Regions from separate parts of the Streptomyces tamarix genome, predicted to be linked through region 1. Evidence: riboswitches for the same ligand, from Rfam matches in the RefSeq annotation. Region 1 holds a riboswitch; the other holds the start of a gene.

Region 1 (10,367 bases):
GGGGAATCGCCCGTGAAGTTGTTTGCGAAGTTGTTCGGCAAGAGCGCACGCGAGGACGGCGGCAACGCCAGGCATCGCGCGTCGCGGCACGGTCGGAGCGAGGAGGAGCGGGACGCCGGGCGCCCCCTCTTCCGCGACGAGGTCGCTGGTCCGGGTGGTGACATTACGGGCGGACAGGGCGCGTCTTCTGTTGACCCTGCCGGTCCCGGCCGCATAGGTTCCGATCCGTACGCGACCAGCGTCCACGCGGCCGAGCCGCGGCAGGAGGATGGGTCCATGCCGGTGTGTACGCGGTGCGGACACCGCAATGCCGAGGCGAGTCGGTTCTGCTCCAACTGCGGGGCGCCGCTGCGGGGCGGGGTCCCGGTGGAGCGCGCGTCGGAGACGACGTCGACGATCTCCATCTCGGGGCTCGAGGCGTACGACGGCGAGGCCACCGGCCAGACGGCGCTGCCGTCGCTGACGCCCGAGGCGCAGGCCGCGGTGGACGCCCTGCCGCTGGGTTCGGCGCTGCTCGTGGTGCGGCGCGGGCCGAACTCCGGCAGCCGCTTCCTCCTCGACGGCGATCTGACGACCGCGGGCCGCCACCCCCAGAGCGACATCTTCCTGGACGACGTGACCGTGTCCCGTCGCCACGTGGAGTTCCGCAGGGCGGCCGACGGCAGCTTCACCGTCGCGGACGTCGGCAGCCTCAACGGCACCTACGTCAACCGTGAGCCGATCGACGCCGTCCGGCTCACCAACGGTGACGAGGTGCAGATCGGCAAGTACCGACTGGTCTTCTACACGAGCCAGCGGGGCGTCTGACCCTCCCCCGGACGCCGTCCGGGGGGACCCCAGGGAAGGTCCATGCGGCGAACACCGACGGGCGGTGCCGGTCACGGCACCGCCGACGCGGGTGACCGGCTGGTGAGTATCGGTACGGTCCTCAACCAGCTGCGGGAGGAGTTTCCCGAGGTCACCATCTCCAAGATCCGGTTCCTGGAGGCGGAGGGGCTCGTCGAGCCGCGGCGGACGGCGTCCGGGTACCGGAAGTTCAGCCCGCGCGACGTGGAGCGGCTGGCGCTGATCCTCCGCATGCAGCGGGACCACTACCTGCCGCTGAAGGTCATCCGGGAGCACCTGGACGCCTTGGCCCGCGGTGAGCAGGCCGTCCTGCCCACCCAGGGGCCGCGCGGCGAGTCGCCGGACGGCGGCAGCCCGTGGGAGCCGGACGCGGACCGGGGCGCGGCCGCGCGGGTCGGCCGCGCCGAGCTCCTCGCCGCCGCGGGGGCGAGCGAGGAGCAGCTCGCCGAGTGGGAGTCGTACGGACTGGTCGCCCCGGCGGTGGACGGCGGTTACGACGCCGAGGCGGTGACGGTCGCCAAGCTCGTCGCCGAGCTGGGCCGGTACGGGCTGGAGCCCCGCCACCTGCGGGCGGTGAAGGCCGCCGCCGAGCGCGAGGCGGGGCTGGTGGAGCAGGTCGTCGCGCCGCTGCGGCGGCACCGCAACCCGCAGACCCGGGCGCACGCCGAGGCCACCGCGAAAGAGCTGGCCGCGCTGTCCGTCCGGCTGCACGCGGCCCTCGTCAGGTCGGCCCTCGGAGTCCGGTTCCCCTGACCTTGGCGGATCCCGACTATCCAAACCGGTGCGGCACGTCCTAGGGTTGCTGTGTGAACGAGCTCGATGTTGTCGGTGTCCGGGTGGAAATGCCGTCCAACCAGCCGATCGTGCTCCTGCGTGAAGTGGGAGGCGACCGCTACCTCCCGATCTGGATCGGCCCGGGAGAGGCGACGGCGATCGCCTTCGCCCAGCAGGGCATGACCCCTGCCAGGCCGCTCACCCACGACCTCTTCAAGGACGTGCTCGAGGCCGTGGGCCAGGAGCTGACGGAGGTCCGCATCACGGACCTCCGCGAAGGGGTCTTCTACGCGGAGCTGGTCTTCGCCAGCGGTGTCGAAGTGAGTGCCCGGCCCTCCGACGCCATAGCGCTGGCCTTGCGTACCGGAACGCCGATCTTCGGCAGCGACGGCGTCCTCGACGACGCCGGGATCGCGATCCCGGACGAGCAGGAGGACGAGGTGGAGAAGTTCCGCGAGTTCCTCGACCAGATCTCTCCCGAGGACTTCGGCACCGGCAACCAGTGACCGCGACCGCGCCGCGTACCGGAGCGCGGTGCGCCCGGGCGCGCGGAGGTGGTGTCCTCCCGGCGTTCGGGGGGCGCTCGCCGCGTTTTCGGCGCATTCGAGTAGCGGTTCCCGGAATCGGGACACGTCAAACCACTCTCAGGGTGATTATCACTCGGCGTGGCGAGTGTGGCGATCGTTGACGCACCCCTGGGGACTGCCTACCGTCGATGTGGCAGGTCAAGGACGGAGGGTCGGCGTGATGAGCAGCGGCGACGGTACGGCAGGGGGTCTCCCCGGACGGAGTCCGGTGGGGAGCGGGCCGTATCCGTTTCACGGGGATGCGGCCGAGCCGACGACCGACGTCATCGGGTACCGGGGCCCCACCGCGTGTGCGGCCGCCGGCATCACGTACCGGCAGCTCGACTACTGGGCCCGTACGGGGCTGGTCGAGCCGAGCGTCCGGCCCGCGTACGGGTCGGGCACGCAGCGCCTCTACAGCTTCCGCGACGTCGTCGTCCTGAAGATCGTCAAGCGGTTCCTGGACACCGGTGTCGCCCTGCAGAACATCCGGGCCGCCGTGCGGCACCTGCGCGGCAAGGGACTGCGCGACCTGGAGCGCATGACGCTGATGAGCGACGGCGCGACGGTGTACGAGTGCTCGTCGCCGGACGAGGTCGTGGACCTGCTCCAGGGTGGGCAGGGGATCTTCGGGATCGCGGTCGGCGTGGTGTGGCGGGACGTCGAGGCGGCGCTGTCGCAGTTGCACGGCGAGCGGGTCGACACCGGTGAGACCCTCCTCGGGCAGAACCCGGCCGACGAGCTGGCCCGCCGCAGGCGCGACAAGGCCGTCTGAGCGGCGCGCCCGCCGCCGTACGCGTGTGCGGGCGATTGTCAGTGGGGTGGGGCAGCATCGGTGGTGTGAGAGCCGCGCCGACGATCCTGCACCTGGACATGGACGCGTTCTACGCCGCCGTCGAGCAGGCGGCGAAGCCCAGTCTGCGGGGGAAGCCCGTGATCGTGGGTGGTCTGGGGCCGCGCGGGGTCGTCGCGACGGCGTCGTACGAGGCGCGGCGGTTCGGGGTGCGGTCGGCGATGCCCATGGCGCAGGCCCGGCGGCTGGCGCCGAACGCCGCCTACCTGGTGCCGCGTTTCTCCGTCTACCGGTCGGTGAGCGGACAGGTCATGGAGTTGCTGGGGCGGCTGTCGCCGCTGGTGGAGCCGCTCAGCCTGGACGAGGCGTTCGTCGACCTGGAGGCCGGGGGAGCCGCGTGCGAGGGGGCGGCGGCGCGGGCGGTCGGGGAGCGACTGCGCCGGGACATCCGCGCCGTGACGGGGCTGACCGGTTCGGTGGGGCTGGCGGGCTCCAAGATGCTGGCGAAGATCGCCTCGGAGGAGGCCAAGCCGGACGGCCTCGTGCTCATCGAGCCGGGGACGGAGCGGGCGCTGCTGGCGCCGATGGGCGTGCGGACGCTGCCCGGTGTCGGGCCGGCGACCGAGGAGCACCTGCGGCGGGCCGGGATGACGACGGTCGCCGACCTGGCGGAGGCCGGTGAGGACGAGCTCGTACGGCTCCTGGGCAGGGCGCACGGGACGTCGCTGTACGCGATGGCGCTCGGCCGCGACGACCGGCCCGTGGTGGCGGAGCGGGACGCCAAGTCGATCTCCGTGGAGGACACCTTCGACGTGGACCTGCACGACCGGGTGCGGGTGCGGTGGGAGGTGGAGCGGCTCGCCGAGCGGTGCGTGCGCCGGCTGCGGGCCGCCGGCCGCTCGGGGCGCACGGTGGTGCTGAAGGTGCGGCGGTACGACTTCTCGACGCTGACCCGCTCCGAGACGCTGCGCGGCCCGACCGACGACCCCGTGGTGGTGCGGGAGGCCGCCGCCCGGCTGCTCGACGCCGTCGACACGACGGGAGGGGTGCGGCTGCTCGGCGTCGGGGTCAGCGGGCTGGCCGACTTCACGCAGGAGGACCTGTTCGCCCAGGCGGCGGTCGACGGGCCCCCGGCCGTGCCCGGCGCCTCCGACGGGGTGCCGCCGCTGTCCGCGGGGGAGGCCGCGGCCGGGCCGGAGGAGCCGCCGCCGGACGCCGGGCCGGGTGGGGGTGCCGTCGACGGCGGGGAGCCGGTGCCGGGGGAGCGGCGGTGGCTCGCCGGGGCGGATGTGCGGCACACCGCGTACGGGCCCGGGTGGGTGCAGGGCAGCGGGCTCGGCCGGGTCACCGTGCGGTTCGAGGAGCCGGGGTCGGCGCCCGGCAGGGTGCGGACGTTCCGGACGGACGACCCGGAGCTGGAGCCGGGCGATCCGCTGCCGCTGGTGTCGGGCGGCGGTCAGCCGCCCCCGTCCGCCGGCGTGCCGGAGTGCCTGCCCGGGGACGGCGCGGCCGGCAGGGCCAGGCCGTAGTGCCGGTACAGCTGCAGCTCCTGCTCCGGCGAGAGGTGCCGGCCCACCCCGAAGCCCGGGGCGTCCTTGATGAGGGCCTTCTCGTACGGGACGTGCAGGCCGTCGTCGGCCAGCTCGCTCGGCTCCAGCGGGACGAACGCGTCGCGCCCGAAGAGGCCCCTCCGTACGGCCGCCCATTCGGGGACGCCCGTCGCGTCGTCCAGGTACACCTCGTCCACCGTGCCGACCTTGCGGCCGTCGCGGTCGAACACCTTGCGCCCCATCAGGCCGCGCGGGTCGATGTCGGTTTGCACAGTTCCTCCAGCCGGTCGCAACGGGTCCGTCACCCCTACGAAAGGGCACAACGGTGACCTCGGCCACTCGAGGGATCGGCCTGGAACCTCGCTGGTAGGCTGGTCATGGCTGCTGACCCCGTGCGGGAGAGTCCTCCGGAGAAACCGTCCGGAGGCGCCGAAGGAGCAAATCCTCCCCGGAATCTCTCAGGCCCCTGTACCGCACGGACGAGGTCACTCTGGAAAGCAGGGCGGGCGTCGGACGGCACCCGCCCTCACCGACGGTGAAAGCCGTGCCACCCCTCGCCGGGGTGCGCGGCGAAGCTCTCAGGTTGAGATGACAGAGGGGGAGGCCGTCCGGGCACCCGCGCCGAGGTGCCCCTCGCAGGTCGCTATGACCAGGAGGCCCCCGTACATGACCGCCAACCGCATTCCGCTCTCCCAGCTTGAGCGGGGCACCCCCTTCGAGCAGCGCCACATCGGCCCCGACTCCGGGGCGCGCGCCAAGATGCTCGCGCAGGTCGGCTACGGCTCGCTCGACGAGCTCACGGCGGCCGCGGTGCCGGACGCGATCAAGAGCGCCGAGGCGCTCGGTCTGCCCGAGGCCCGCACCGAGGCCGAGGTCCTCGCCGAACTGCGTTCCCTGGCGGACCGCAACCAGGTCCTGGCCCCGATGATCGGCCTCGGCTACTACGGCACGTTCACGCCGCCGGTCATCCTCCGCAACGTCATGGAGAACCCGGCCTGGTACACGGCGTACACGCCGTACCAGCCGGAGATCTCGCAGGGCCGCCTGGAGGCGTTGCTCAACTTCCAGACCATGGTCGCCGACCTGACCGGTCTGCCCACCTCCGGCGCGTCCCTCCTCGACGAGGGCACCGCCGCCGCGGAGGCCATGTCCCTGGCCCGGCGCGTCGGCAAGGTCAAGAACGGCGTCTTCCTGGTCGACGCCGACGCCCTGCCGCAGACGATCGCCGTCATCGAGACCCGCGCCGAGCCGACCGGCGTCGAGGTCGTCGTCGCCGACCTGAGCGACGGCATCCCCGCCGAGGCGGCCGAGCGCGGCGTCTTCGGCGTCCTGATCCAGTACCCGGGAGCCTCCGGTGCCGTCCGCGACATCAAGCCACTGATCGACGCCGCCCACGAGCTGGGCGCCGTCGTCACCGTCGCCGCCGACCTGCTGGCGCTGACCCTGCTGGCCTCGCCCGGTGAGCTGGGCGCGGACATCGCCGTCGGCACCACCCAGCGGTTCGGCGTCCCGATGGGCTTCGGCGGACCGCACGCCGGCTACATGGCCGTCCGCGACACGTTCGCCCGCAGCCTGCCCGGCCGCCTCGTCGGCGTCTCCGTCGACGCCGACGGGAACAGGGCGTACCGCCTCGCGCTCCAGACCCGCGAGCAGCACATCCGCCGCGAGAAGGCCACCAGCAACATCTGCACCGCCCAGGTGCTCCTCGCCGTCATGGCCGGCATGTACGCGGTCTACCACGGCCCCGACGGCCTGAAGGAGATCGCCCGGCGCACCCACCGGTACGCGGCGATCCTCGCGGCCGGCCTGCGCGCCGGCGGCGTCGAGGTGGTCCACGGCGGCTTCTTCGACACCGTCACCGCGCGCGTGCCCGGCAAGGCCGCCGAGGTCGTCGCCGCGGCCCGCGAGGGCGGCGTCAACATCCGCCTCGTCGACGCCGACCACGTCTCGGTCGCCTGCGACGAGACCACCGGCCGCGATCGGATCTCCACCGTGTGGGCCGCCTTCGGCGTGAGCGGCGACATCGAGGCCCTGGACGCCGAGACCGCCGACGCGCTGCCCGAGGCGCTGCTGCGCACCGACGCGTACCTCACCCACCCGGTCTTCCACGCGCACCGCTCCGAGACCGCGATGCTGCGCTACCTGCGCAGGCTCGCCGACCGCGACTACGCGCTGGACCGCGGCATGATCCCGCTCGGCTCCTGCACGATGAAGCTGAACGCGACCACCGAGATGGAGCCGGTCACCTGGCCCGAGTTCGGCCAGATGCACCCCTTCGCCCCGGCGGAGCAGGCCGAGGGCTACCTCAGCCTCATCCACGAGCTGGAGGACCGCCTCGCCGAGGTCACCGGCTACGACAAGGTGTCGATCCAGCCCAACGCCGGTTCGCAGGGCGAGCTCGCGGGCCTCCTCGCCGTCCGCGCCTACCACCGCGCCAACGGCGACGCGCAGCGCACGGTCTGCCTCATCCCGTCCTCCGCGCACGGCACCAACGCCGCGTCCGCCGTCATGGCCGGCATGAGGGTCGTCGTCGTCAAGACCGCCGACGACGGCGAGATCGACGTCGCGGACCTGCGCGCCAAGATCGAGCAGTACCGCGACGAGCTCGCCGTGCTGATGATCACGTACCCGTCGACGCACGGCGTCTTCGAGGAGCACGTCGCCGACATCTGCGCCCAGGTCCACGAGGCCGGCGGCCAGGTGTACGTCGACGGTGCCAACCTCAACGCGCTCGTCGGCCTGGCGAAGCCCGGCGAGTTCGGCGGCGACGTGTCGCACCTGAACCTGCACAAGACGTTCTGCATCCCGCACGGCGGCGGCGGCCCCGGTGTCGGCCCGGTCGCGGTCCGCTCCCACCTCGCCCCGTACCTGCCCAACCACCCGCTCCAGCCGGCCGCCGGCCCGGAGACCGGCGTCGGCCCGATCTCGGCGGCGCCGTGGGGCTCGGCCGGCATCCTGCCGATCTCCTGGGCGTACGTACGGCTCATGGGCGGCGAGGGCCTCAAGCGCGCCACGCAGGTCGCCGTCCTCGCGGCGAACTACATCGCCAAGCGCCTGGAGCCGCACTTCCCGGTCCTGTACACCGGCCCGGGCGGCCTGGTCGCGCACGAGTGCATCATCGACCTGCGGCCGCTGTCGAAGGAGACCGGCGTCAGCGTCGACGACATCGCCAAGCGCCTGATCGACTACGGATTCCACGCGCCGACCATGTCCTTCCCGGTCGCCGGCACGCTGATGATCGAGCCGACCGAGAGCGAGGACCTGGCGGAGCTCGACCGGTTCTGCGACACGATGATCGCGATCCGCGGCGAGATCGAGAAGGTCGCGTCGGGTGTCTGGCCGGCCGACGACAACCCGCTGCGCAACGCCCCGCACACGGCGGCCGCGCTCGGCGGCGAGTGGGACCACGCCTACAGCCGCGAGGAGGCCGTCTTCCCGGCCGGCGTCTCGGCCGCGGACAAGTACTGGCCGCCGGTGCGCCGGATCGACGGCGCCTTCGGCGACCGCAACCTGGTCTGCTCCTGCCCGCCGCTCGACGAGTACGACGCCTGAGGCGGGCGGCGGACGCGGTAGGCGTCGGGGCCGGTGCGGAGGCGATCGCCTCCGCACCGGCCCCACGCCGGCGTACCGTGCTCCGTACGGACGTACAGCCGTACGGACGCGGTCGTCCTGGCTAGGCGGCTCTCGCGATCCGCGCCGCGGTCAGGGGCCGGTGCGGTGCGATGATCTGCCCGTTGGGCAGCAGCTCACCCGTGTCCTCGAAGAGCAGGACGCCGTTGCACAGCAGGCTCCAGCCCTGCTCCGGGTGGTGCGCCACGATGCGGGCGGCCTCCCGGTCGGCGGAGTCTGCGGTCGGGCAGGGTGGCTGGTGCTGGCACATGGCTGGGTTCTTTCGCTGCGGTGTGGAGTCTGCTCTGCGGCTCGATGCGGTGTTCATGGCCGCCCCCCGTCTTCCGGTCGGTCCGTTTCCAGTGTTGCCCCACGGCTCCGTTTCCGCAGGGATTTCACGGCAGCGCTTCCTACTGGTGAAGGACGTATCACCCGTGCGGATGGTTCGGCGCAACCCCCCTGTCCCTTCGGGTGGTTCTGAGGGCCGCAGCGGACTAGTCCGGTCGGGTCAGGGGGCGTGCGCGACGGTGCTCCGCGCCCCCTCGGGCGCGGAGCACCGGGCCGTGCGGTGTGTGACGTCGCGTCAGGCCGACGAGCCGAGCAGCGGCGGCGGCGCGAGACGTACGGCGAGCCGCGGCAGCAGGTCCGCGACGCGGTGCGGGCGGTGTGCGGCGATCCCGGGCGGCGCGGGGGCCAGCGGGATCAACACGTCAGCCGGGTCGGGCGCGCCGTCGGCGGGGTCGGCGTCCGGGTCGCCGTGCAGCCACAGCGTCAGCATGTACAGCTCGGGCACCGACAGCAGGCGCGGCTGCCAGGGAGCCCCGGACAACTCGGCCTGACGCAGCGCCCGTTCCGTGGAGGTGAGGTAGGGGCCTTCGAAGAAGTGCGAGAAGGTCCAGCCGCCCGCCGTGCGCAGGGTGTCCGCGGCCGCCAGGGTCACCTCCCCGCCGCGGATCAGGAACCGCCACCCCGCGAGCCGGGTGGCGGGTGCGCCCGCCGGCCCGCCCGCCGCCGCGGTGACGCCGAGGACGTGAACGGGGAGCGGCAGTTCCGCACTGAGCGGTCCCTGTGCGGAGCGCAGTGCGGGAGTGCTGGCCTCGCGCAGGGCGGGGGAGCCGAGGGCCGCGAGGACGCTGTGCAGGGCAGGCGTGGGTACCTGGGAGACGTGGAGCGGCATGGTGGGTCGCCTCTCACTCAAGAGACAGGAGGGGTGGAGCGTGCGTGGGTGCGGACGGCGCTGTCAGCGACGGGGCCATGGGGCGCCGGGGCGCCATGCCGGGCGCCGGAGTCTCAGCCTCGTGGGCGGAGTTTATACGACAAATGTTCACGCCATGTTTCCGCTAACCGCTCCCGATAACCCCGTCAAGGTCGCAACGCGCCTTGTATACGTGGCAATTTCCGCTGAAATATCCAGGGGTCCGAAGCTGCTGCCTGCAATGTCGTCCACCGCGTGGACGGCTGAATCTCGTCGGCTTTTTCCATCACGTCGCCCGGTGAGATCTGCTAGCCGCGCCATGCCTCCGGAATGTGCCGGGAGGCCGTTCGTGCCAGCCTAGTGGCAAAGCCCTCGCCGCGGGGGCGTTACGGATCGGCCGGGCGGGGCATCATCGTCCCTGACCGAGCGGCGAGGCCGCGTGCCGCCACTCGAGGAGGGACGCTTCGATGGGGGAGAAGGTCGTGGCAGCCGGGTTCGACCTGGCCGATCGGCAGAGGTACCGCAGGAAACTCCGGGACTGCCTGGAGGCGCTGGAGAGGCTGTTGGCGGAGAAGCGGTTCGACCGCCCCAGGAATCTGATGGGGCTGGAGATCGAGCTGAATCTCGTGGGTTCCGACGGGCTCCCCCGGATGATGAACGCGCAGGTGCTGGAGCGCATCGCCAGTCGGGATTTCCAGACCGAACTCGGAATGTTCAATCTGGAAGTGAACGTCGCCCCCCACCGGCTCGCCGGGCACGTTTTCTCCCAGCTCGCCGAGGAACTGCGCACGGGCCTCGGATACGCCCACCGCAAGGCGGAGGAGCTGGGCGCCGGCGTCGTGATGGTCGGCATCCTGCCCACGCTCACCCGCCACGACGTGGACCTCGTCAACATCTCGGACGTCGACCGCTACATGCTGCTCAACGACCAGATCGTCGCCGCCCGCGGCGAGGACTTCGCGCTGGAGATCGACGGCGTGGAGCGGCTCGGCTGCACGGCCGCCTCCATCACCCCGGAGGCCGCCTGCACCTCC
Region 2 (10,367 bases), on a different contig from region 1:
TTCTCCAGCAGCGTCGCGCCCTCGGCGTCGTACGCCCACAGGGTCATGCCGTTGGCGTGGTAGGGGAGCGCCTTGCGGCGGTGCAGGACCAGGTCCTCGTCGAAGTCGAAGCCGATCCCGTGGGTGCCGAGCAGGTCGATCCGCCCGCTCGCCTTGATCCGCTCGACCCGGTCGTCGGCGGTCTCCACGTCGACCGTGCGGGGCGAGTCCCCCTCCAGGCCCAGCAGGACGGCCTTGGGCGTGCCGTGGCCGTGGCCGGTCGCGCCCAGCGAGCCGTACAGCTCGCACCGCACCGAGGCCGTGGAGGCGAGCAGCCCCTCGTTCTTCAGGCGGCGCGCGAACATCCGGGCCGCCCGCATGGGGCCGACCGTGTGGGAGCTGGACGGCCCGATGCCGATCGAGAACAGGTCGAAGACCGAGATGGCCACGGGAGGACTCCTTGGTGGTAGACGCCGCTGTCTGCCGGTGGGTGGTGCAGGGAGGGGCTGGGGTGGTGCGGTGGACATGGGACGGGGCACCGCACCCACTCGTCTCCAGTGTGCGCGGTGCCCCGCAATGTGGTCTGTAACGTACCTAACGCCGACAGGGCGCCGGGTATGCCTACAGGCCGGGGTAAAGCGGGTGCTTGGCCGCGAGGGCCGTGACCCGGGCCTTCAGCGCCTCCGCGTCGTACGACGGCTTCAGCGCCTCGGCGATGATGTCGGCGACCTCGGTGAAGTCCTCGGTCCCGAAGCCCCGCGTGGCCAGCGCCGGGGTGCCGATGCGCAGGCCCGAGGTGACCATCGGGGGCCGCGGGTCGTTCGGGATGGCGTTCCGGTTGACCGTGATGCCGATCCCGTGGAGGCGGTCCTCGGCCTGCTGGCCGTCGAGCTCGCTGTTGCGCAGGTCGACCAGGACGAGGTGCACGTCCGTGCCGCCGGACAGGACGGAGACGCCCGCCTCGGCGACGTCGGCGCGGACCAGGCGCTCCGCGAGGATCTTCGCGCCCTCCAGGGTGCGCTGCTGGCGCTCCTTGAACTCCTCGCTGGCCGCGACCTTGAAGGAGACCGCCTTCGCCGCGATGACGTGCTCCAGCGGGCCGCCCTGCTGACCGGGGAAGACCGCGGAGTTGATCTTCTTGGCGAGCTCGGCGGTCGACAGGATGACGCCGCCGCGCGGGCCGCCCAGCGTCTTGTGGGTGGTCGTGGTGACCACGTGGGCGTGCGGCACCGGGTTCGGGTGGAGCCCGGCCGCGACGAGGCCCGCGAAGTGGGCCATGTCGACCATCAGGTAGGCGCCGACCTCGTCGGCGATCCGGCGGAACGCCGCGAAGTCGAGCTGGCGCGGGTACGCGGACCAGCCGGCGACGATCAGCTTCGGCTTGGACTCCTTGGCGAGGCGCTCGACCTCGGCCATGTCGACCTGGCCCGTCGCGTCGTCGACGTGGTACGCGACGACGTTGTAGAGCTTGCCGGAGAAGTTGATCTTCATGCCGTGGGTCAGGTGCCCGCCGTGGGCGAGGTTCAGACCCATGATCGTGTCACCCGGCTGCAGCAGGGCGAACATCGCCGCGGCGTTGGCCTGCGCGCCGGAGTGCGGCTGCACGTTGGCGTGCTCGGCACCGAACAGCGCCTTGATGCGGTCGATGGCGATCTGCTCGACCACGTCGACGTGCTCGCAGCCGCCGTAGTACCGGCGGCCGGGGTAGCCCTCGGCGTACTTGTTGGTGAGGACGGAGCCCTGGGCCTCCATGACCGCGACCGGAGCGAAGTTCTCCGAGGCGATCATCTCCAGGGTGTTCTGCTGGCGGCGGAGCTCGGCGTCGACGGCGGCGGCGACGTCCGGGTCCAGCTCGTGGAGGGGGGTGTTCAGAAGCGACATCACGCGGTCCCTACGGGTGTGGGTGTCGGGCTGGTCAGCCGGCGAACTCGGTGTACTCGTCGGCGGAGAGCAGGTCCTCCGGCTCCTGGGCGACGCGCACCTTGAACAGCCAGCCGTCCTCGAACGGCGCGCTGTTCACCAGGGAGGGGTCGTCCACGACCGCCTGGTTCGCCTCGACGACCTCGCCGGTGACCGGCGAGTACAGGTCGCTGACGGACTTGGTGGACTCCAGCTCGCCGCAGGTCTCGCCCGCGGTGACGGTGGCGCCGACCTCCGGAAGCTGGACGTACACGACGTCGCCCAGGGCGTTCGCCGCGTGCTCCGTGATGCCGACCGTCGCGACGCCGTCCTCGGCGGGCGACAGCCACTCGTGCTCCTTGCTGTAGCGCAGCTGCTGGGGGTTGCTCATGGTCTGAATTCTCCTGTACGGGCGTGCGTGGTGGTGAACGGGGGAGGGGTGTGCGGGATCACGTCCGGCGCCGCGGGCGGACCGCTCGCGAGCGTGTCACTTCCGACGCTTGTAGAACGGCAGCGCCACGACTTCGTACGGCTCGTGGGTGCCGCGGATGTCGACGCCCACGCCGGGCGTGCCCGGCGCGGCGTGCTCCGCGTTTACGTACGCCATGGCGATCGGCTTGCCCAGGGTCGGCGACGGGGCGCCCGAGGTGACCTCGCCGACCACCCGGCCGTCGGCGACCACGGCCATCCCGGCGCGCGGCACGCGGCGCCCCTCGGCGACCAGGCCGACCAGCTTGCGCGGCGGCGCGGTCGCGGCGCGCGCGGCGGCCTCCTCCAGCGCGGCGCGGCCCACGAAGTCGCCGGCCTTCTCGAACTTCACGACCCGGCCCAGACCCGCGTCGAAGGGGGTCAGCCCGGTCGTCAGCTCGTGCCCGTACAGCGGCATGCCCGCCTCCAGGCGCAGCGTGTCCCGGCAGGACAGGCCGCACGGGATCAGCCCGACGCCCTCGCCCGCCCCGGTCAGCGCCTTCCACAGCCCCTCGGCGTGCTCGGGCGCCACGAACAGCTCGAAGCCGTCCTCGCCGGTGTAGCCGGTCCGGGCGATCAGCGCCGGGACGCCGGCGACCGTGCCGGGCAGGCCCGCGTAGTACTTCAGGCCGTCCAGGTCCGCGTCGGTGAGCGACTTCAGGACGCCGGGGGACTCCGGGCCCTGGACGGCGATCAGCGCGTACGCGTCGCGGTCGTCGCGGACCTCGGCGTCGAAGCCGGCCGCGCGCCCGGTCAGCGCGTCCAGCACCACCTGGGCGTTGGAGGCGTTGGCGACGACCATGTACGTGTGCTCCTGGAGCCGGTACACGATCAGGTCGTCGAGGATGCCGCCGTCCTCCCGGCAGATCATCGTGTAGCGGGCGCGGCCCACGCCGACACCGCCGATGTCGCCGACCAGGGCGTAGTCGAGGAGGTCCGCCGCCTGCGCGCCGGTGACGGTGATCTCACCCATGTGGGAGAGGTCGAACAGACCGGCCCGGGTGCGGACGGCGGTGTGCTCGTCGCGCTCGCTGCCGTACCGCAGCGGCATGTCCCAGCCGGCGAAGTCGGTCATGGTGGCGCCCAGCGCGCGATGCAGCGCGTCGAGGGCCGTGCGGCGGGGGGAAGTGCTCATGGAAGGGCTCCCAGGTCCGGGGCATGGGTGGCGAGGACGGTCCTCCCCATCTGTCATCGGAACCTGAGAGGTTCGCCGTGACCCCTTCCGGGGGCGCGGCTTGCACCTTGGGTGGAGCCCGCCCCGGCGGTGCGGGGAGCGGCTCGCTTTTCAGATCTGCCTCATCCGTGCGGTGCGGGGCCTGAGAGATTCAAGGGAGGGACTTGCTCCTTCGGCGCCCGGGCCGTCGCCGGCCCGGGACTCTCCCGCACGGATTCGAGCGGCCTGTATGCGGTTGTCGGCGCGCACATCATTGCACGGGGGCCCGGAGAGGAAAACCTCGGCTTGTCGGCAAATCGCTTGTGTCCCATTACTGTTTCTTTACACTTCTTGGGCAGGCTGGGGGGAGCCGAGCTCGGGAGGGGCCATGATGTCGCAGCGGTCCGGCGCGTACGCCACGACCGCGGGGGTGCCGGCGCCGCCGGCGCTGCCCGCCCGCACGGCCGCGCTCCCGGTCCTGCGCGACCTCCGCGCCCGCGGCGGGCGGGTCCCGCGCGAGCTGGCCTTCGCCGAGGCCGACGTGGTCGTCGTCTCCGGTCTGCCCGGCAGCGGCAAGTCCACTCTCATCCGGCGGATCGCCCCCGGCCGCGCCGTCGACTCCCAGGACACCCGCGAGCGCTGGGAGGGCCGCGTGCCGCGCCTCCTGCCGTACGCCCTCTACCGGCCCCTCGTCCGCGCCGCCCACTACGCCGGCCTGCGGGCCCGGTTGCGCTCCGGCCACGGCGTCGTCGTCCACGACTGCGGCACGCAGTCCTGGGTGCGCCGCTGGCTCGCCCGCGAGGCCCGCCGCCGGGGCGGCACGCTGCACCTGCTGCTCCTCGACGTCGACCCCGACACCGCCCGCGAGGGCCAGCGGGAGCGGGGGAGGGGCGTCTCCGCGTACGCCTTCGCCCGGCACCGCAGAGCCGTCGGCCGGCTCGTCCGCGACGCCGAGCGGGGCGTCCTGCCCGGCGGCTGCGGCTCCGCCGTCCTCCTCGACCGCGCGGCGGCCACGGCCCTGGCCCGCATCCGCTTCCTCTGATCCGCCGGCGCCGGCCCGTCCCCCGCCCGCGCTAGGGTGCTGCGGCACGCACCGGAAGAACCGGGGAAGGACGCAGGGGACACCGTGGACACCGCACCCGCCGCAGTCGACACCGCATGGCCCTCCAACGAACTGGAGGAGGTCCTGTCCGCCTCCCTCGGCCAGGGCGCCTCCGGCGCCCGCATCGTCGAGGTCCTCGGCCGCAGCCTCGTCTGGGTGCCCCTGCCCAGGGGCGGCTCCCCGGACGGCGCCGGCCCCGGCGCCCCCGGCCTCGACCTGCCCACGCTGGAGCTCGACGGCCTGCCGTACGTCCCGGTGTTCACCTCCGAGAGCCAGTTCCGCGCCTGCGCCGGCGGCCACATGGCGTACGCCGTCGCCCCCGCCGTCGAGTTCGCCCGCGGCCTGCCGCCGCAGCTCGGCCTCGCCCTCAACCCCGGCGGCACCGTCGGCGCGCCCCTCCCGCCGCCCGCCGTCGCCGAGCTGTGCCGCACCGGTCGCGGCCCCCTCGAAGGGCCGGCCTCCGGCGCCCGCGTCCGGCTGTTCGAGCCGGACTGGCAGGACGACCCCGTCGACTTCCTCTCCGCCGCGAGCGCCGAGTTCGGGGCGACCGGGGTGGTCCTCACCGCCCGGCGCGCCCTGGCCAGCATCGAGGGCGAGCCGCCCACCCTCTTCGTCGGCGTCCAGCTCTCCTCCTGGGAGGACGCCGACCGCGCCGCCCCCATGGACGCCCTCGGCCGGGCCCTGGGCGCCGTCCCCGTGCCGTGGCCGGTCAACCTGGTCCTCCTCGACGTCGCCCGGGACCCCGTCGGCGACTGGATGCTCGAGAAGGTGCGCCCCTTCTACCGCCGCGAACACGGCTCCTGACCGGGCGCGCCCTTAAGCTGGACCGGAAGTCTGCGAACGAGGGGCGGGATCAGGTGAGCGCGTCAGGCACCGCGGCGGGCAGTGGGGCGTCCCCTGGTGGAGCGCAGCCGGGACCTCGGGGAGAGGTCGAGCACATGCTGCGGCAGGTCTCCCCCGGGCGCTACGACGCCTACGAGGCGCTGCTCCACGCCCTCGCCGGGAGCCAGGTGTGGATGCTGCTCTGGCACGGCCAGGCCGGCTCCCCCGACGCCCAGTACGGGAACATGGAGGTCGACGGCCTCGGCTACGCCCCGTGCGTCACCTCCGCCCAGGAGCTCGCCGCCTCCGGCTGGAACCGCGCCCACGAGGTCGTCGCCGTCCGCGACGTGGCCCGCGCCCTCTACCCCGACCGGTGGGGCATCTGGCTCAACCCGCACGCCCCCGGCGGCGGCGTCGGCATCCCCTGGCCCGACCTGCGCCGGATCGCCACCGGCCTGGACCGCATGCCCGCCGGCCCGCTCCGGCTCTCCGAGCCCGCCATCGAGCTGCCGCAGTTCTACGCCCTGCTCACCCAGAACGCCCACCGCACCCCCGCCGTCCGCTCCCTGCGCCGCGCCTGGGTGCAGCCGGCCCTCGGCACGCCGTACCTCGCCATCGGCCTCGACCTCTACGACACGGGCCAGGCGTCCGTCGACGCGGTCCGCGCGATGATGCAGCAGTCCGTCGCGGCCGTCCCGGACGGGCTGCCCGTGTCGACGGTCGCCATGTCCGACGGGTACGACCCGGTCGCGATGTGGCTGCGCGCCAACGCCCGCCCCTTCTACGACCGCGAGGCCCACCTCCCCCCGCCGCGGCGCGGGACCGCCGCCTACGGCTACCCGCAGCAGGGCTGAGCTGCCGTCCGGCGGCTCCCGCCGAACTCCCCCGTGTGACGGGGGTGTTAACTCCGACAGGGGGCTTGTCCGGGATGGGGACGGTTTGGTGACTGTCCGGGTCTCGACTAGGTATCACCGCTATCCGGACTGTTCTCCGGGATGCCGCCCGTGGGTAGTGTTCGGCCGGTCAAGACCTCATTCACTAGGCCAGACCAGGGGTGGCCCATGCGCATACTCAAGTCCCGTGCGGTCCGGGCGGTCACCGCGGCGCTCGCCGTCGGAATGATCGCGACGGGCTGCGCCAGCGAACGCGGCAAGGACGGCGACAAGGGCGGCGACAAGGACACGTTCGTGTTCGCCGGCGCCGGTGACCCGGGGTCGCTCGACCCGGCCCTCGCCAGCGACGGCGAAACGTTCCGCGTGACCCGCCAGGCCTTCGAGGCGCTGCTGGAGCACGAGTCGGGCGGCACCAAGCTCGTCGGCGGCCTCGCCGAGTCGTGGTCCGGCAACGACGCCGGCACGGTGTGGACGTTCAACCTCCGCAAGGGGGTGAAGTTCCACGACGGCGAGCCGTTCAACGCGGCCGCCGTCTGTGCCAACTACGACCACTGGTTCAACTGGAAGGGCACCTACCAGACCAGCGCGGTCTCGTACTACTGGCAGAAGATCATGGGCGGCTTCGCCAAGAACGAGGACAAGGAAACCCCCAAGGCCAACTACAAGTCCTGCACCGCCAAGGACGAGAACACGGCCGTCATCGAGGTCCACGAGCCCTCCGCCAACCTGCCGGGCGGCTTCTCCCTCCAGGCGCTGGCGATCCACTCGCCGAAGGCGATCAAGGAGTACGCGAAGCAGGCCGTGAGCGGCAAGGGCGACGCCATCACGTACCCCAAGTACAGCCAGGAGGCCGGCACGGTCGCCGGCACCGGCCCGTACAAGATCGTGAAGTGGAACAAGGGCAACAAGGAAGTCACCCTTGAGCGCTTCGACGACTACTGGGGCGAGAAGGCCAAGGTGAAGAACCTGGTCTTCCGCACGATCGCCACCGAGGAGGGCCGCCGCCAGGCCCTGCAGGCCGGCGACGTCCACGGCTACGACTTCGTGTCGCCCGCGGACGTGAAGACCCTGGAGCAGGGCGGCTTCCAGGTGCCGACGCGTGACGTCTTCAACCTCTTCTACGTGGGCATGACCCAGGAGAAGAACCCGGCGCTGAAGAAGCTCGAGGTCCGCCAGGCCATCGCGCACGCCATCGACCGGGAGAACCTGGTCAAGACCCAGCTGCCCGAGGGCGGCAAGGTCGCCACGCAGTTCATGCCCGACACGGTCGCCGGCTGGTCCGACAAGGTGAAGACGTACCCGCACGACACCAACAAGGCCAAGCAGCTGCTGGCCGCCGCCGGCGAGTCCAAGCTGAAGGTCGAGTTCTGCTACCCGACCGAGGTCACCCGGCCCTACATGCCGGCCCCGCAGGACATGTTCGAGCTGATGAAGGCCGACCTGGAGAAGGCCGGCATCACCGTCACCCCGAAGCCCCTGAAGTGGGCCCCGGACTACGTGGACGCCACCGAGGCGGGCGCCTGCGCCCTGCACATGCTCGGCTGGACCGGTGACTTCAACGACGGCTACAACTTCATCGGCACCTGGTTCGCCAAGTACGACAAGCAGTGGGGCTTCAAGGAGGCCAGGGTCTTCGACGCGGTGAACGCGGGCTCCAAGGTGGGCGACCCGGCCCAGCGCGTCGGGGCGTACAAGAAGGCCAACGAGGCGATCATGGAGTACCTGCCGGGCCTCCCGATCTCCTCCTCCCCGCCGGCGATCGCGTTCGCCAAGGACGTCAACCCGCCGAAGGTCTCCCCGCTGACGCAGGAGTACTTCTCCGAGGTCTCCTTCAAGTAACCGCATCCGCACGCGGGGTCCGCCCGGCCACAGCACTGCGTGGCCGGGCGGACCCGCTTCTGACGTACACGCAAGAAAGGGGCATGCGGGGTGCTGCGACTCGTCGTACGAAGACTGCTACAGCTGATACCCACCCTGCTCGGCCTGTCGGTTCTCCTCTTCCTCTGGCTGAACCGGCTGCCCGGCGGACCCGCCTCGGCGATCCTGGGCGAACGGGCGACACCCACCGAAGTGGCGCGGATCAACCGGGCCCTGGGCCTCGACCAGCCGGTCTGGGTGCAGTACGGCCGCTTCCTCAAGCGTGTCGTCCAGCTCGACCTGGGGACCTCGACCAAGACCGGCCAGCCGGTGTGGGACGAGTTCGCCCTGCGCTTCCCGGCCACCGTGGAGCTGAGCCTCGCGGCGATGCTCATCGCCGTCGTCGTCGGCATCCCGCTCGGTTACCTCGCGGCCAGGCGCCGCGGCGGCTGGCTGGACGTGGCCTCCGTCTCCGGCTCGCTGGTCGGCATCTGCGTCCCGGTCTTCTTCCTCGCCCTCATCCTGAAGGGGATCTTCGCCGTCAACCTCGGCCTCTTCCCCAGCTACGGGAGGCTGTCGACCGGTCTCGACGCCACCGAGGTCACCGGCTTCGCCGTCCTCGACGGCCTCCTCACCGGCGAGTTCGACGCGACGTGGGACGCGCTGGTCCACCTGACGCTGCCGGCCGTCACCCTCGCCTCCATCCCGCTCGCCGTCATCGTCCGGATGACCCGCGCCAGCGTCCTGGAGGTCCTCGGCGAGGACTACGTCCGCACCGCCGAGTCCAAGGGCCTGGAGAAGAACACCGTCCGCGTCCGCCACGTGCTGCGCAACGCGCTGCTGCCGGTGGTGACCGCGGTCGGCCTGCTCACCGGCTCCCTCCTGTCGGGCGCGGTCCTCACCGAGTCCGTCTTCGCCTTCGGCGGCATCGGCTCCTTCATCAAGGACGCGATCGACGCCCGCGACTACCCGGTGCTCGTCGGCTTCATCATGTTCATCGCGATGGTGTACGTCGTCATCAACCTGCTGGTGGACCTGGCGTACAGCCTCATCGACCCGAGAGTGCGGGTGAACTGACGTGTCCACCAAGACGGACAAGATCGACCGCCTCGCGGAACTCACCCAGGCGAACGAGACGACGACCGGCGCCAGCCTGTGGCGCGAGGCGTTCCGCCGCCTCAAGTCCAGCAAGATGGCCGTCATCGGCGCCGCGATCATCGCCCTCTTCGTCGTCGTCGCCGTCGTGGGCCCGTGGCTCGCGCCGCACGCCCCGACCGCGCAGTCCTGGCGCGGGGAGGTCTTCCCCAACCAGGGCAGGTTCGTCGGAGCCCGCGGGGAGAACTGGTTCGGCCTGGACCACCTGGGCCGCGACATCTTCTCCCGGATGCTCGTCGGCGCCCGCCAGACGCTCCTCGTCGGTGTCGTGTCGATGCTCATCGGCCTGGTCGTCGGCGCCCTGATCGGCATGCTGTCCGGTGCCGCCGCCACCCTCGGCGGCAAGGCGGGCCGCCGGGTCGACACGGTCGTCATGCGCTTCATCGACATCCTGCTGTCGCTGCCGTCGCTGCTGCTCGCCGTCTCCGTCGCGGCCGTCATGGGCCAGTCCCTGACCACCGTGATGATCGCCGTCGGCGTCGTCCAGATCCCGGTCTTCGCCCGGCTGCTGCGCGGCTCGATGCTCGCCCAGGGCGGCTCCGACTACGTCCTGGCGGCCAAGGCCCTCGGCGTGCGCCGGAAGCGGATCGTCCTCACGCAGATCCTGCCGAACTCGCTCAGCCCCGTGATCGTCCAGGCGACCCTCAGCCTCGCCACCGCGATCATCGAGGCCGCCGCCCTGTCCTACCTGGGCCTCGGCAACCCCGACCCGGCCGTCCCCGAGTGGGGCGTGATGCTCTCCCAGGCGCAGCGGTTCTTCGACAACGCGCCGATGATGGCCGTCTACCCGGCGGTCGGGATCATCATCACCGCCCTCGGCTTCACCCTGCTCGGCGAGGCCATGCGCGAAGCCCTCGACCCGAAGCTGCGAGGCTGATCTGCCATGCCACTGCTCTCTGTGGACGAACTCACCGTCACCTTCGGCGGACGCGGACGCACCCCCTCCCGGGCGGTCGACGGGGTCTCCTTCACCGTCGACCAGGGCCAGGTGGTCGGCCTGGTCGGCGAGTCCGGCTGCGGCAAGTCCGTGACCTCCCTC

Evidence for each region. A riboswitch is a leader RNA that binds a small molecule or an ion and turns the genes downstream of it on or off. The one in region 1 is predicted to bind glycine.
Region 2: another riboswitch for glycine. It lies ahead of gcvT (glycine cleavage system aminomethyltransferase GcvT); the one in region 1 lies ahead of gcvP (aminomethyl-transferring glycine dehydrogenase).

The regions. Positions count from the first base shown of each region.
Region 1 covers NZ_JAWCTQ010000014.1:130,528-140,894, reverse strand. The annotation lists gene RND61_RS13940 (FHA domain-containing protein) at 1-807, shown strand, start outside; gene ftsR (transcriptional regulator FtsR) at 850-1,599, shown strand; gene RND61_RS13930 (bifunctional nuclease family protein) at 1,653-2,126, shown strand; gene RND61_RS13925 (MerR family transcriptional regulator) at 2,368-2,961, shown strand; gene RND61_RS13920 (DNA polymerase IV) at 3,027-4,508, shown strand; gene RND61_RS13915 (PRC-barrel domain-containing protein) at 4,436-4,771, opposite strand; glycine riboswitch at 4,915-5,013, shown strand; gene gcvP (aminomethyl-transferring glycine dehydrogenase) at 5,196-8,081, shown strand; gene RND61_RS13905 (DUF5999 family protein) at 8,203-8,409, opposite strand; gene RND61_RS13900 (hypothetical protein) at 8,722-9,315, opposite strand; gene RND61_RS13895 (glutamate-cysteine ligase family protein) at 9,801-10,367, shown strand, end outside.
Region 2 covers NZ_JAWCTQ010000001.1:68,173-78,539, reverse strand. The annotation lists gene RND61_RS00345 (L-serine ammonia-lyase) at 1-428, opposite strand, end outside; gene glyA (serine hydroxymethyltransferase) at 601-1,860, opposite strand; gene gcvH (glycine cleavage system protein GcvH) at 1,895-2,269, opposite strand; gene gcvT (glycine cleavage system aminomethyltransferase GcvT) at 2,366-3,481, opposite strand; glycine riboswitch at 3,642-3,739, opposite strand; gene RND61_RS00325 (AAA family ATPase) at 3,888-4,541, shown strand; gene RND61_RS00320 (enhanced serine sensitivity protein SseB) at 4,626-5,405, shown strand; gene RND61_RS00315 (enhanced serine sensitivity protein SseB C-terminal domain-containing protein) at 5,459-6,277, shown strand; gene RND61_RS00310 (ABC transporter substrate-binding protein) at 6,485-8,155, shown strand; gene RND61_RS00305 (ABC transporter permease) at 8,246-9,250, shown strand; gene RND61_RS00300 (ABC transporter permease) at 9,252-10,205, shown strand; gene RND61_RS00295 (ABC transporter ATP-binding protein) at 10,212-10,367, shown strand, end outside.